One region of the Catenuloplanes niger genome, then DNA from elsewhere that is predicted to be linked to it. Evidence: riboswitches for the same ligand, from Rfam matches in the RefSeq annotation. Region 1 holds a riboswitch; the other holds the start of a gene.

The links. Region 1 has a riboswitch for cobalamin ahead of bluB (5,6-dimethylbenzimidazole synthase). Riboswitches for the same ligand answer to the same signal wherever they lie in the genome.
Region 2: another riboswitch for cobalamin. It lies ahead of J2S44_RS40140 (FecCD family ABC transporter permease); the one in region 1 lies ahead of bluB (5,6-dimethylbenzimidazole synthase).

The regions. Positions count from the first base shown of each region.
Region 1 is NZ_JAVDYC010000001.1:9,500,871-9,507,858, forward strand. It holds gene J2S44_RS41845 (DUF4184 family protein) at 453-1,013, shown strand; gene bluB (5,6-dimethylbenzimidazole synthase) at 1,487-2,134, opposite strand; cobalamin riboswitch at 2,171-2,374, opposite strand; gene pgm (phosphoglucomutase (alpha-D-glucose-1,6-bisphosphate-dependent)) at 2,724-4,367, shown strand; gene J2S44_RS41860 (YciI family protein) at 4,655-4,978, shown strand; gene J2S44_RS41865 (RNA polymerase sigma factor) at 4,975-6,216, shown strand; gene J2S44_RS41870 (hypothetical protein) at 6,241-6,988, opposite strand, start outside.
Region 2 is NZ_JAVDYC010000001.1:9,144,214-9,151,201, reverse strand. It holds gene J2S44_RS40155 (P-loop NTPase family protein) at 1-1,129, shown strand, start outside; gene J2S44_RS40150 (GTP-binding protein) at 1,946-3,205, shown strand; gene J2S44_RS40145 (type B 50S ribosomal protein L31) at 3,231-3,485, shown strand; cobalamin riboswitch at 3,669-3,852, shown strand; gene J2S44_RS40140 (FecCD family ABC transporter permease) at 3,941-4,942, shown strand; gene J2S44_RS40135 (ABC transporter ATP-binding protein) at 4,939-5,769, shown strand; gene J2S44_RS40130 (ABC transporter substrate-binding protein) at 5,766-6,863, shown strand; gene J2S44_RS40125 (response regulator) at 6,969-6,988, opposite strand, start outside.

The sequences.
Region 1 (6,988 bases):
CCGCGATCCGGCGCATGACCGAGATGGCGCATGACCGAGGCGGCGCATGACCGAGGCGGCGACACTCGTCCGGCCTCCCGACGGACGCGCGCTCCCGGCGCGTGACCGGCGTTCGGCGCGCGTCATGCCAGCAGCACCGCCGCGTGCCGGCCCTTCCGCGCGTGCCGACGTTCCCCGTATACCGGCGTTCCCCAGTTCATGCCAGCCTCCCGGCGTGCGTCTGCCTCCCGGCGTGTGCCTGCCTTCCGGCGTGCGCCTACCTTCCGGTGTGCCGGGAGACGCGGAGGCTGGCGCGAACGCACGCCGCGCAGTCGAGATCGAACCGCCGCCACCGGAAACGGCACAGCGCGCGTGCGGAAGCCGCGGCCGAGCACACTGACGGCCGTCTCGTACCACTGTGGACCGCCCGATCCGCCCGCAGGATCGGTGACACCCGCCGTTAGGGTCCGGGCATGCCGTTGACGTTTCCCTCGCATGCCGCGCTGCCGTTGCCGTTGAAGCTGTGGCGGCCGCGCTGGTTCGACGGGGTGGCGCTGGTGGTCGGGTCGGCGTCGCCGGACCTGGCGTACGCGCTGGACGGCACCGCCCTCGAGGCGGTCAACGGCACGGCGCTCTACCAGGTGGCGCACGGACCGGCCGGGCTGCCGCTGTTCTGCCTGCCGGTGACGCTGGCGTGCGCGGTCCTGGTGCGCCGGGCCGCACCGGTCGTCGCCGCGCACCTGCCCGCGCGACCGGTGTGGCTGGCGGCCCGCGACTACGGGGTGCTCGGTGCGAGCCGGCCGGCGTTCCTGGTCACCGTCCTGTCGGCGCTGGCCGGTGCCGCGTCCCACCAGGGGTGGGACGCGGTCACCGACCACGCGCCGATCGCCGACCTGGCGTCGACAGTCGGTGGCGCGATCGCCGCGCTGCTGCTCGCGGTCCACATCGGGCGCCGCCGGCTGCTGCACGCCTGGCACGGTGATCCACCGGCCGTCACCACCCGGCCGGGCCTGTTCTGGGGGTCGCCGCGCTGATCGCCGTGGCCGGCGCGGCGCTCGTCTCCCGGTTGCCGGGCGCGTTCCTCGTGCACACCACGGGTGCCCGGCTGAATCGGCGTGTTCGCGCTCTCCCTCCTGGGCGCGGCCGCGCTGCACGCGGCTCTGACCCGGGTGCGACGCACGCGGCACCGATCCGGCGCGCCCTTCCGCCCCGCCCCGCCGCAGCTGACCGCACACCCGGCACCGATCCGACCACGCACCAGCCGACCACGCCCCGACTGACAGCGCCCTCCGGCACCGAGCCGGCGGCCAACCCCGGCCGACACACCGCTGCCGACACCCCGGCCAGCACACCCCGGCCGACACACCGCGGCCGGCACCGAGCGGCGGGGCGAGCGGAGCAGGACCCGCGCGGGGACGGGCTCAGCCCGCCCCCGTGCTGCCGAGGCAGAGCCGGAAGGACCCGGGCGAACGGCGACCGGGGCGGGCCGGGCAACCGGCCTCGCCGGCTATCGCGGGGCGGGCTCGCTGTGGGTACCCCACCGGTCGTCGTGCCGGGCGAGGCGCAGGGGGCGGCGGTGGCGCCAGCCGTGGCGTTCGAGGTCGGGTGTGTCCTCGAGGTGGGTGACCGGGCCGACGCACAGCCAGGCGATCGGCCGGATGGTGGCCGGGATGCCGAGCAGGTCGCGGACGAACTCCTCGCGGTAGAACGACACCCAGCCGACGCCGAGCCGTTCCGCGGTCGCGGCCAGCCACAGGTTCTGCACGGCGAGGCAGGCGGAGTAGAGCCCGGCGTCCGCGATCGCGTGCCGTCCGAGCACGGCCGGGCCGCCCCGGTCCGGGTCGTAGGTGACCACGATCGACAGCGTCGACTCCAGCACGCCGTCGATCTTGATGCGGGCGAACCGGGCCGCCGCGTCCGCGTCCAGCGTGGCCGCGAACACCTCGCGCTCCCGGCGTACGTGGTCGTGGAACCCCTCCCGGGTCGCGCGGCCGCGGACGATCACGAAGTCCCACGGCTGGGACAGTCCCACGCTCGGTGCCGCGTGTGCGGCGCCGAGCACCCGGTCGAGCACGGCGTCCGGTACCGGTTCACCGGTGAACTGGCCGCGGACGTCCCGGCGACGGTGGATGATCTCGTACAGGTCATGGTTCACGGCAGGCTCCCGCTGCGGTCCGGCCCCGGGCATGCCGGGGTCATCAGGCGCGAGGCCGGTCTTCGGACTCCCGGATCGTCACCTCACCGCCCGCCTTCCCAGCCGGTCAGGGCCAGTGGCCGCGCGTACGCGCATGGGCGGCAGCTCCCCGGTCACCGCGGCGGGCCCGTGCCGGATTCACACCGGCTTCCCGATTCTCCCCGCCGTCGCCGGCCGGGCACCTCGCAACAAAGTTCGTGCCATCCGGCACCCTACCCGCCCGCGAGGACCAGATCACAAGCCCATCCGGCGGTACGTACGCGCGTGCGCCCTCCCCGGCCGGCGAAAGCACGCGAGCACTCAGATGACCACCCGCGCACCACGACCAGGGTGATCATTGACCGATGCGAAAGTGAGGTCGTCCGGCCCTCGCGACGACCTTTTCGCATCGGTCGATGATCGCCGCGGCACGCCGCCCAGCGGTGAGCGCGGGCGGGCCGGTGTGGGCCCGGGTGGTGACGTGATCTCGGGGGTGTGGCGGGCGGGTGACGCGGGTGGACATTAGGGTCGAGGCAAGACGTCCTCATGCGCGAAACCCGAGGAGACCGCCGTGTCTGTTCACCCCCGTGCCGGCCAGCCCGCGGAGCCGGGCGACCTGATCGATGTGGCGGAGTTGCTCGCCGCCTATCGCGACCGGCATCCGGATGTGAACGTGCCCGCGCAGCAGGTGGCGTTCGGGACGTCCGGCCATCGTGGGTCGTCGCTGAATTCCGCGTTCAACGAGGACCACATCGTGGCGATCAGCCAGGCGATCTGTGAGTACCGGGAGGAGCAGGGCGTCGACGGCCCGCTGTTCATCGGGCGGGACACGCACGCGCTGTCCGAGCCGGCCACGACAAGCGCGGTCGAGGTGTTCGCGGCGAACGGCGTGACCGTGCTGCTGGACAGCCGGGACGGGTTCACGCCGACGCCGGCGCTGTCGCATGCGATCCTGACCGCGAACCGCGGCCGGCGCACCGGGCTCGCGGACGGTGTGGTCGTCACGCCGTCGCACAACCCGCCGGCGGACGGCGGGTTCAAGTACAACCCGCCGAACGGCGGCCCGGCCGACACGGACGCCACGAAGTGGATCCAGGACCGGGCGAACGCGCTGATCGCGGACGGGCTGACCGGGGTGCGCCGGATGCCGTACGCGCGGGCGGTCAACGCGGACACCACCGGCCGGTACGACTATCTGGCCTCCTACGTGGACGACCTGCCGTCCGTGCTCGACCTGGACGCGGTGCGCGACGCGGGCGTGCGGATCGGCGCGGACCCGCTCGGCGGCGCCAGCGTGGCGTACTGGGGGGAGATCGCGGACCGGCACCGTCTGGACCTGACCGTGGTCAACCCGGAGACGGACCCGGCCTGGCCGTTCATGACGCTGGACTGGGACGGCAAGATCCGGATGGACTGTTCCTCGCCGTACGCGATGGCGTCGCTGATCGGCAAGCGCGACGCGTACCAGATCGCCACCGGCAACGACGCGGACGCGGACCGGCACGGCATCGTCACGCCGGACGGCGGCCTGATGAACCCGAACCACTATCTCGCGGTCGCGATCCAGTACCTCTACGGCTCCCGGTCCGGCTGGTCCGCGGACGCCGCGGTGGGCAAGACGCTCGTCTCGTCCTCGATGATCAACCGGGTGGCCGCGTCGCTCGGCCGCCGGCTGGTCGAGGTCCCGGTCGGCTTCAAGTGGTTCGTCCCCGGCCTGCTCGACGGCTCGGTCGCGTTCGGCGGCGAGGAGAGCGCCGGCGCCTCGTTCCTGCGCCGCGACGGCTCGGTCTGGACCACCGACAAGGACGGCATCCTGCTCTGCCTGCTCGCCTCCGAGATCCAGGCGGTGACCGGCAGGTCGCCGTCCCAGCACTACGGCGAGCTGGTCGCGCGGTTCGGCGCGCCGTCCTACGCGCGGATCGACGCGCCCGCCACCCGCGAGGAGAAGGCGGTCCTGGCCAAGCTCTCCCCGTCCCAGGTCACCGCGACCTCGCTGGCCGGCGAGCCGATCACGGCCACGCTCACGTCGGCGCCCGGCAACGGCGCCGCGCTGGGCGGCCTGAAGGTCACGACCGAGAACGGCTGGTTCGCGGCCCGCCCGTCCGGCACCGAGGACGTCTACAAGATCTACGCGGAGTCCTTCAAGGGCGACGACCACCTGGCCCAGATCCAGGACGAGGCGCGCGAGCTGGTGTCGGCGGCACTGAAGGCCTGACCCGCCGGAAACCCGGGCCCGGATCTTCCCACCTCCGTCGTGGGCGCGCCGGGCGTGCTCCCGCGGGCCAACCCGCGGCGTCCTCCGACTCCGCCGGCGCTCCGCTCCGGCCGCCGCGGCGGAGCCGGTCACGCCGTGGTCACCGGCGAGCACGCCGGCGGCGCGGCCGGTCACGTCCCGGCCGCGCCCCGATTTTCCCGGGGGCGGTGTCGGATCGGGGCGGCCGCGTTCGTGGAAGGGGTGAGAGGCTGCCACGAGGGCGCCGGACGTACGGGAGATGAGCCGACATGCAGTACCTGGTTTCCGTGATCGACGACCGGACCGGCTCCGCGACACCGGTGGAGACGGCGGCGATCACCACGTTCAACGAGCGGGTGCGGGCGGACGGCAACTGGGTGTTCGCCGGCGGGCTCGCGGCACCGGAGACCGCCACCGTGATCGACAACCGGGGCGCGGCACCGGTGTTCACGGACGGGCCGTTCGTGGAGACGAAGGAGTTCATCGCCGGCTTCTGGATCGTCGAGGCGCCGGACCTGGACGCGGCACTCGCGACCGCGGCGGACGGTTCGCGGGCCTGCAACCGGCGGGTCGAGGTGCGGCCGTTCCTGTGACCGGCCCCGATCAGCCCGGTGCGGCCGAGGCGGTGACGCGGGCGCACCGGGCGGAGTGGGCGTGGGTGGTCGCGGCGCTGGCCCGGCGCTTCGGTGACCTGGACGTGGCGGAGGAGGCCGCGGCGGAGGCGTTCGCCACCGCGGTCGAGCGGTGGCCGGCCGACGGCGTACCGCCGAATCCCGGTGCCTGGCTGACCACCACCGCGCACCGGAAGGCGATCGACCGGATCCGGCGGGAGAGCCGGCGCGACGAGAAGCACCGGGAGGCGCGGATGCTCCACGACGACGAGCCGGCCGCGCCGACCGGGGCGATCGACGACGACCGGCTCCGGCTGATCTTCACGTGCTGTCATCCGGCGCTCGGGCCGGAGACCCGGATCGCGCTGACGCTGCGCATGGTCGGCGGGCTCACCGTGGCGGAGATCGCGCGCGCGTTCCTGGTGCGGGAGACCGCGATGGCGCAGCGGATCACCCGGGCCAAGACCAAGATCAAGGCGGCCCGCATCCCGTACCGGGTGCCGTCCGCCGCCGACCTGCCGGAACGCGTCTCCGGCGTCCTCGCGGCGCTGTACCTGATCTTCAACGAGGGCTATCTGGCGACCGGGCCGGAGACGCCGCCGGTACGCCAGGAGCTGACCGCGGAGGCGATCCGGCTGGCCCGCCTGGTCCGTTCGCTGCTGTCGGCGGACGGTGAGGTTGCCGGCCTGCTCGCGCTGATGCTGCTCACCGAGGCGCGCCGGACCGCCCGCGTCTCGGCGAGCGGCGAGCTGATCGCGCTCGGCGAGCAGGACCGCGGCGCCTGGGACACCGAGTTGATCGAGGAGGGCCACCGGCTGCTGGTCGAGCGCCTGGCCACCGGGCAGCCGCCCGGCCGCTACCAGCTCCTGGCGGCGATCAACGCGGTGCACACGGCCGCGCGGGACGTGCGCGACACGGGCTGGACGCAGATCGTCGCGCTCTACGACCGGCTCGCCCACCTCGACCCGTCGCCGATCGTGGCACTCAACCGCGCGGTCGCGGTCGCGGAGCTGGACGGCCCGGACGTGGCGCTGGCCGCGGTCGACCGCCTCGAGGAGCCGCTGGCCGGCTACCACGCGTTCCACGCGACCCGCGCCGACCTGCTGCGCCGGCTCGGCTGGAGCACCGACGCGCGCGCCGCGTACGACCGGGCGATCGCACTGGCCGGCAACACGGCCGAGACCGCGTACCTGACCCGCCGCCGCGACCAGCTCGGATGACGCCGCGCCCCGGCCCGGGGCGGGTCAGGCCGGGTGCGGCGCGCGGCGGGCGACGCCGGCCAGGAGGTCGGCGACCTGCACGCGCGGGTCGGTGCGGGAGTCGGCCATCACCAGGCCGGCCAGCGGTGACCGGCCCGAGCCGTCGGCCAGCGCGGCCTGCAGGCGGCGCAGCCGGGTGGCGGTGAGCGCGCTCTGCTCGTCGTGCGTGACCAGCACCTGCCGTCCGCCGCCGGCCCAGGTCAGCACGGTCTCGGCCAGCGCGGGCAGCAGCGGTTCGAGCGGCGGCGGGATCGCCGGGTCGTCGTCGCGCCGGTGCGGCAGCTCCCGGGCCCGGCCGGCCTCGATCGCGGTGAGCACCGCGACGGCCGCCGGATCCGTCACCGCCCGGAGCAGCGTGTCGCGGGCGTGCAGGAACCGTTCGGCGGCGCCGGGCACGCGCCGCTTGGTGCGCACCAGATCGACGAACGCGCCCAGGAACGCGGGCCAGCCGGGCCCGGCCGCGCGGCCACCCCGGTGCAGCGCCTCCGCCTCCCGCCGGTACGCCCGGGCCAGCCGGGTGCCGCCGACGTAGGACGGCTCGCCGAGCAGCAGGTCCACCACGCGGGTGACCAGGAAGAACTCTTTGTCGAGCAGGTGCACGTGCGCCCGGCCGCGCAACGCGTCCAGCAGCCACCGGCGGGCCGCGGGCGCGTCCGGGCCGCGCAGCAGGCCGCCGGACTTCAGCTCGTGCGGTGAGCGGCGGAACTCCGACCGCAGCGCCTCGATCAGCGCG
Region 2 (6,988 bases), 360 kb from region 1:
GGCCGGCTGGCGGCCGCTGGACACGGAGACCGCCCGCGGCTTCCTGGCCGCACACCTGCACGCCGGCGCGGGCACGCTGCGGTCCACCGCCGCGGACACCGCGGCCACCACGGACGCCACGGACGCCACGGACGCCACGGACGCCACGGACGCCACGGACGCCACGCCGCCGCGGGCCACGCCGCCGGGTGCCGCGCCGGCGCCGTGGCCGGAGCGTGGACAGTGGATGGTCGTGCCGGTTCCCGCCGCGGTGGACTGGGTACCGGCGGTCACCGCGCTCGCGGCCGCGTCCACCGCCCGGGTCGCGGTCGTCGCGATCGGCGCCGCCGGCGCTCCCCCGCCGGGTCCGGCCGCGCACCTGGCCACCTGGGTCACCCTGCGCGAGGGCGGTCGGCGACCGCTGCGCCGGACGGACGCGGTCCGGGTGGCCGACGCACTCGCCCGTACCCACGGGGTCGTGTTCGTCATCGGGGCGGCCGCACCGGCCGGCTGGAGCCTCACCGACCTCGCCGCCGCACTCGGCGCGCCGGTCGTGCTGGTCACCGGCACCGATAGCCCGCCCGCCACCAGTGGACCCTCCGCCGCCAGTGAAGCGGTCGGCGCCGATGGACCGGCCGCCACCAGCGAACCGGCCGCCACCAGCGAACGGCTCACCGTCGGTGAACGGCTCGCCGCCGTGCGCGGCGCCGTCGAGGAGCGCAGGCTGGCCTCGGCCGTCGTCGCCGTGGGCGATGTCGCGCTCGCCGCGCCGCCCGCCGGCCGGGTCCCGGCCGGCCTCGGCGCGCTGACCGCCGAGGCCGCGCGTGAGCTGCTGCATCCGACGCTGCACGCCTCCCGCGCGGCCGTCCCACCACCGGCGCCGATCCGGCGGCTCGGCCCGGCCGTGCCTCGGACCGTCCGGACCGCCGCGCCGCGGCGGACCCGGGCCACCGGTGGGCGGATCGCGCTGATGCTGGTCTCCGTCTTCGTCATCATGTCGCTGAGCGTCGTCGGCCTGGCCTTCTGCAACCGGACCGGCGTGCCGGACACCGGCGCCGCCTTCGACGGCCCACCTGGCGACAGCCGCCCGTCCCCCGCAGGCAACCGGTGCCCCTCGCCCACCACCCGGCCACCCGGCACGGCCTGCTGAGCCACGTCCGACACGACCAGCTGAGCCACGTCCGACACGGCCGGGCGAACCGCATTCGACCCAGCCTGGCAAGCCGCATTCGATGCGGCCCGGCGAGCCGCATCCGACGCAGCCTGGTGAGCCGCAGCCGACACGACCCGGCAAGCCACATCTGACACAGCCTGGGAAGCCGCATTTGATACGGCCCGGCGAGCCGCATCCGACGCAGCCTGGTGAGCCGCGGTTGGCAGGGCCTGGTGAACCGCGTTCGACACGGTCCGGTGAGCCGTGTTCGCCGACTCGCGGTGGGGCAGCGCGCTCACGGCGATGCACGCCGTTCCGGCCCGCGCCTGGACCCGAGGGCGCTGGCCGCGCTCACCGGCGCGTCCCGCACGGTGTTCGCCGCGCGCTTCCGCACCCGCGCCGGTGAGACGTCGATCGCCCACCTCACCCGATGGCCGATCGCCCATGGCCGATCGCCGATCGTGCTCGCGGCCGAGCGGCTCCGCACCCGGCGACGACATGCTGACCCGCGTCGCCGGCTCGTTCGGATACGAGTCGCGGCCAGCTTCGACAGGGGTTCGCGCACGTGCCGGGCATGCCGTCCTGGCAGTATGCCGCATCCGTCCCGGTCTGCGCGTTCAGCCCGCGTGAGGCCCGGTGCCGGCCGGGCCGGTGGCCGGATCGTCGACGCGAATACGCCGGCCCAGGTCGCGGACGGTGACGGCCCCACCGCGCCGTTCCCGCGTCGGCGGTGGCGCGTCGGTGGACCGCGCGGCGGCTGTACAAATGAAAACGGGAACCGTTATCGTCTAGGCTCTGTGAAAGGAGCCGACGATGGCCGTCCCGAAGCGCCGTACCGCGCACGCCGACACCCGGCACCGCCACGCCCGGGCCACGCTCACCGTGGTCTGCGGCTTCCGGCCGGACGCCACGCTCGCGGTCGCGCGCGCGGTGCCGGCCGGGGCGGCGGGCGCGCTGCTGGTCAGCCACGACCTGTCCGGGATCCGGGACGGGGTCCTGCGCCGCCGGGTGACCACCGCGACCGCGGTCCTGGAGGACGAGCCGGTCACGCTGGTGCACGGCTGCGTGTTCTGCACCCTGCGGGAGGAACTGTTGCCGCTGCTGGAGCGGCTCGCCCGTACCCACGACGGTCGTGATCTGGTCCTGGTGCTGCCCGAGGCGATCGAGCCGCGGATGTTCGCCGAGGCCTACGCCCACCACCACGCCGCGCACCGGCACCTGCGGATCGGCGCCTACGTCACCGTCGCCGACGCCGCGCACCTGCTCGACGACCTCGACGGCACCGACGACCTCACCGACCGCGGCCTGCACGCCGCCGACGACGACCGGCGGTCCGTCGCCGAGGTGGTCTGCCATCAGCTCGAGTACGCGGACACGGTCGTCCTGCACGGGGAGGCGCCCGGCGGCGGGCTCGAGACGGCCCGGCTGCAGATCCTGCTGCACCGGCTGGTGCCCTGGGCGACACACCTGCACGTACCCGCCGGCCCGGCCACGTTCCCGTCAACGTCAACGTCAACGTCAACGGCGCGGCATGAGCCCGGCATCCCGGACCCGCTGATCCGCAGCCTGGAGGGATACCCGGTCGGCGTGGACGAGCCGATGCCGGACTGCGGCGTGGTGTCGCTGCTGTTCCGGGCGCGCCGGCCGTTCCATCCCGCGCGCCTGCACGCGCTGCTGGAAACCGTGACCCGCGAGACGGTACGGGCCCGCGGCGTCTGCTGGATCGCCAGTCAGCCGGACACGGTGCTGGCCTGGGAGTCGGCCGGCTGCGCGGTGTCGCTCCACGCGCTCGGCCACTGGCTCGACGCGCTGCCCCCGGCCCACCTGGCGCACGCCGGCGACCGGCGCCGGCTCGCCGCCGACCTGGACTGGGACCCGTACTACGGCGACCGGCACACCCGGCTGGCCTTCGTCGGGATCGACACCGACGCCGCCGACCTGCACCGCGACCTGACCGCCTGCCTGCTCACCGACCCGGAACTGGCCGAGGGCGCGGACGGCTGGCGCGGCTGGGACGACCCGTTCGCCGGCTGCTTCCCGCTGCCGGCGCTCACCCCCGCCTCGCTCACGTAGGCGTACCCACGAAAGGAACCACCGCATGAAGTCCGGAATCCACCCGTCCTACCACTACGTCGTCTACCGCGACCGCAGCGCCGGCTTCTCCTTCCTCACCCGGTCGACCGCCACCAGCGACCGCACCGTCGAATGGGAGGACGGCAACACCTACCCGGTGCTCGACGTCGAGATCTCCGCCGCCAGCCACCCGTTCTGGACCGGCCGCCAGCGCCTGCTCGACACCGCGGGCCGGGTGGAGAAGTTCCGCGCCAAGTACGGGCTGACGACACCCCGGTGACACAGTCCCGGCGACGTGCGTCGCGGCTGAACAGCCGTCGCGGCTGAACAGCCGTCGCGGGTGAACAGCCGTCGCGGCTGAACAGCCGTCGCGGGTGAACAGCCGTCGCGGCTGAACAGCCGTCGCGGGTGACGGGCGTCGCGGTCCGCCGGTCGCCGGAACCGGCCGGCGGACCGCGTGTGCTAGTGTCCGGCGCGAGTCGACCGCATCCCGACGGATGCCAGGGAACTCCGGTGCGAATCCGGGACTGGCGCGCAGCGGTAAGGGCGACGGCGGCACGACAACGCCACTGGGGAGCTTCTTCCTGGGAAGGCCGTGCCGCCGGCTGACCCCGAGTCCGAAGACCTGTCGGCTCACCGCTGTCGATTGGACTCTCGCGATCAGGGTCTCCAGACCCGAGAGGCCCCCTCGCTGTGGACCTGAGACCACCCCGCCGGCTGCCGTTCTGGCCGCTCATGATCGTGCTGGTCGTCGCTACGGTGCTCAGCGTGATCGGCTCGCTCGGTTTCGGCTCCGAACGCATCCCGCCGGCCGACGTGGTCGCGGCCGTCACCGACCGGCTCACCGGTGCCGCCCCCGGCCGCTGGGACGTCATCGTCTGGGAACTGCGGCTGCCCCGGGCGCTCATGGCGGTGGTCGTGGGCGCGGGCCTGGCCGTCGCCGGTGCCGGGATGCAGACCCTGGTCCGCAACTCGCTGGCCGACCCGTACCTGCTCGGCATCAGCTCCGGCGCCTCGGTCGGCGCGACGGCCGCCATCACCACCGGCGCGCTCGCCGGCTTCGGCATCTACGCCGTCTCGGCCGGCGCGCTGCTGGGCGCGGTCGGTTCCGCGGTGCTGATCTGGCTGATCGCCACGGCGCAGGGTGGCCTGACCCCGTTGCGGCTGGTGCTGTCCGGCGTGGTGCTCTCCTCCGGGTTGTCGGCGATCGCGTCGCTGCTGGTCTTCCTCAGCGACGACGCGCGTGCGGCGAACTCGGTGATGTTCTGGATGCTGGGCAGCGTCGGCGGCGCCACCTGGGAGAAGTTGTGGATCCCCGCGCTGCTCGTCGTCGTGCTCGCGGCCGGGATGCTGGCGATCCACCGCTGGCTGGACGCGCTCGCCGCCGGGCCGGAGACCGCTGCGGCACTCGGGGTCGGCGTGGCCGGCCTGCGCACGACGCTGTTCGTCGGCCTGTCCGTGCTGGTCGGCGTGCTGGTGGCGGTGAGCGGAGGCGTCGGATTCGTCGGGCTGATCGTGCCGCACGCGGCCCGGCTGGTCGTCGGCGCCCGGCACCGCGTCGTCCTCCCGGTCGCGGCGGTGACGGGCGCGGTGTTCCTGGTGTGGGTGGACGTGCTCGCCCGGGTGGCGGTGCGGCCGCAGGAGATCCCGCTGGGCGTGGTGACCGGTGTGCTCGGCGCCCCGCTGTTCCTGCTCCTGATGGGCCGCTCCCAGTACCGGTTCGGTGGCGACCGGTGACCGCGCTGCGCCTGGCCGGCGTCGCCGCCCGCCTGGGCGGCCGCACCGTGCTGCGCGACGTCGACCTCGAGGTCCCGGACGGTACGCGGCTGGGGATCATCGGCGTGAACGGCGCCGGCAAGACGACGCTGCTGCGGGTGCTGGCCGGCGTGCTGACCCCCAGCGCCGGAACCGCGCTGATCGCCGACGGACCGGACCGGCTCGTCGACCTGCGCCGGTTGCCGGCCCGGGAACGCGCCCGCCGGCTGGCCTTCGTGCCGCAGGAGGACGTGATGACCGCGGAGCTGCGGGTCGGCGAGATGGTCGCGCTCGGCCGAGTCCCGCAGACCCGGCCGTGGGCGCGCGGTGGCCGCGCCGAGCACGAGCTCGTGCGGGCCGCGCTCGACGCGGTCGGGCTGGCCGACCGGATCGACTCCGCCTGCGACCAACTGTCCGGTGGCGAACGGCGCCGGGCCGTACTGGCCCGGGGCCTGGTGCAGCAGTGCCCGGTGATGCTGCTCGACGAGCCGACCAACCACCTCGACGTCGCCTGGCAGCTCGACCTGCTGGGCGTTCTCGCCGCCCGGGCCCGGACGCTGGTGGCCACGGTGCACGACCTCGACCTGGCGCTGCGTTTCTTCGACCGGCTGGCCGTCGTCGGCTGGCCGGCCGGCGCGGACCGGACGGCGGAACCCGCGAGCGTCGTCGCCGTCGGCCCGCCCGGCGAGGTGCTCAGCGCCGCGCACGTGGAGTCGCACTTCGGTGTCGGCTCCGTGCAGGTGCCGCATCCCGCGCGTGCACAGCTGCACCTGCTCATCCACCCTCGAGAGGACGCCTCACCGATATGAGTCCCGTTTCGTCCGGCCGCACCCGCACCGCGATCGCGGCCGGCGCCGCCCTCGTGCTGAGCCTGTCCGCGTGCGGCTCCGGCTCCTCCGCCGGCGCCGCCGGTGCCGGTGGTACCGGCGGTGGTGCGATCACCGTGCAGAACTGCGGGCAGGACGTGAGCGTGGACGGTCCGGTGAACCGGCTCTACGCCTACGACGGCGGCATCATCTCGATCGCGCTGGCCGCCGGTGCGCGTGACCAGCTGATCGCGGTCACCGGGCTGGACCGCGACCGGGACGTGCTCACCCTGGCCTATCCCGACGCGCGGGTGAACGAGCTGACCGTGGTCGGTGACCAGTACCCCACGCTGGAGAACGTCCTGGCCGCCGACCCGGAGATGATGTTCGCCGGGTACGGCTACGGGTTCAGCGAGTCGCGCAACCTGATGCCGGAGGATCTGACGGCGCACGGCATCAAGACGTACCTGCTCAGCGAGACCTGTAAGCAGGACGACGGCGCGCGCGGCACGATGGACGCGTGGACCGCGCTCACCACCGACCTGCGCAACATCGGTGAGCTGACCGGTCACCGGCCGACCGCGGACGCCGTCGTCGCCGACATCGAGCAGCGTCGCGCGGCGCTGGCGGCCGCGCCCCGGAACGGCGAGGCACCGACCGCGTTCCTCTTCGACTCGGGCACCGACGCGATCTTCACCTCCGGCTCGTACGGCGGCCCGCAGGCCGTCTTCGACGCGGCGGGCGTCACGAACGCGACCGCCGACGTCTCGGACACCTGGACGGAGGTCGGCTGGGAGCGGCTCGCCGCGGCCGACCCGGACATCATCTTCTTCGTCGACTACTCCGGTCAGACCTACCAGCAGAAGGTGGACGTGCTGAAGGCCAACCCGGCGTCGCGGAACCTGACGGCCGTCAAGGAGGAACGGTTCGTCAACCTGCCGTACGCGCTGTGGGTCTCCGGCCCGCTGAACATCGACTCGGCGGAATGGGTGCGCAAGGCGGTCGAGCACTTCGGTCTCGCACCGGCCTCGTCGATCACGCCGACCCTGGACATCAACCAGCTCAGCGACCTGCCCGGCAACGCCTGGCTCGACTGAGCCGGCGGCGGCGCGTGAACGGTGCGGCGGCATCGTCCGGTCCTTCCTGTGCGGGTGTTGGTGCCGGCCCGGTGCAGTCCGGACCGGTGTAGGCCGGGCCCGGTGTCAGCCGGTGGTGAGGCCGG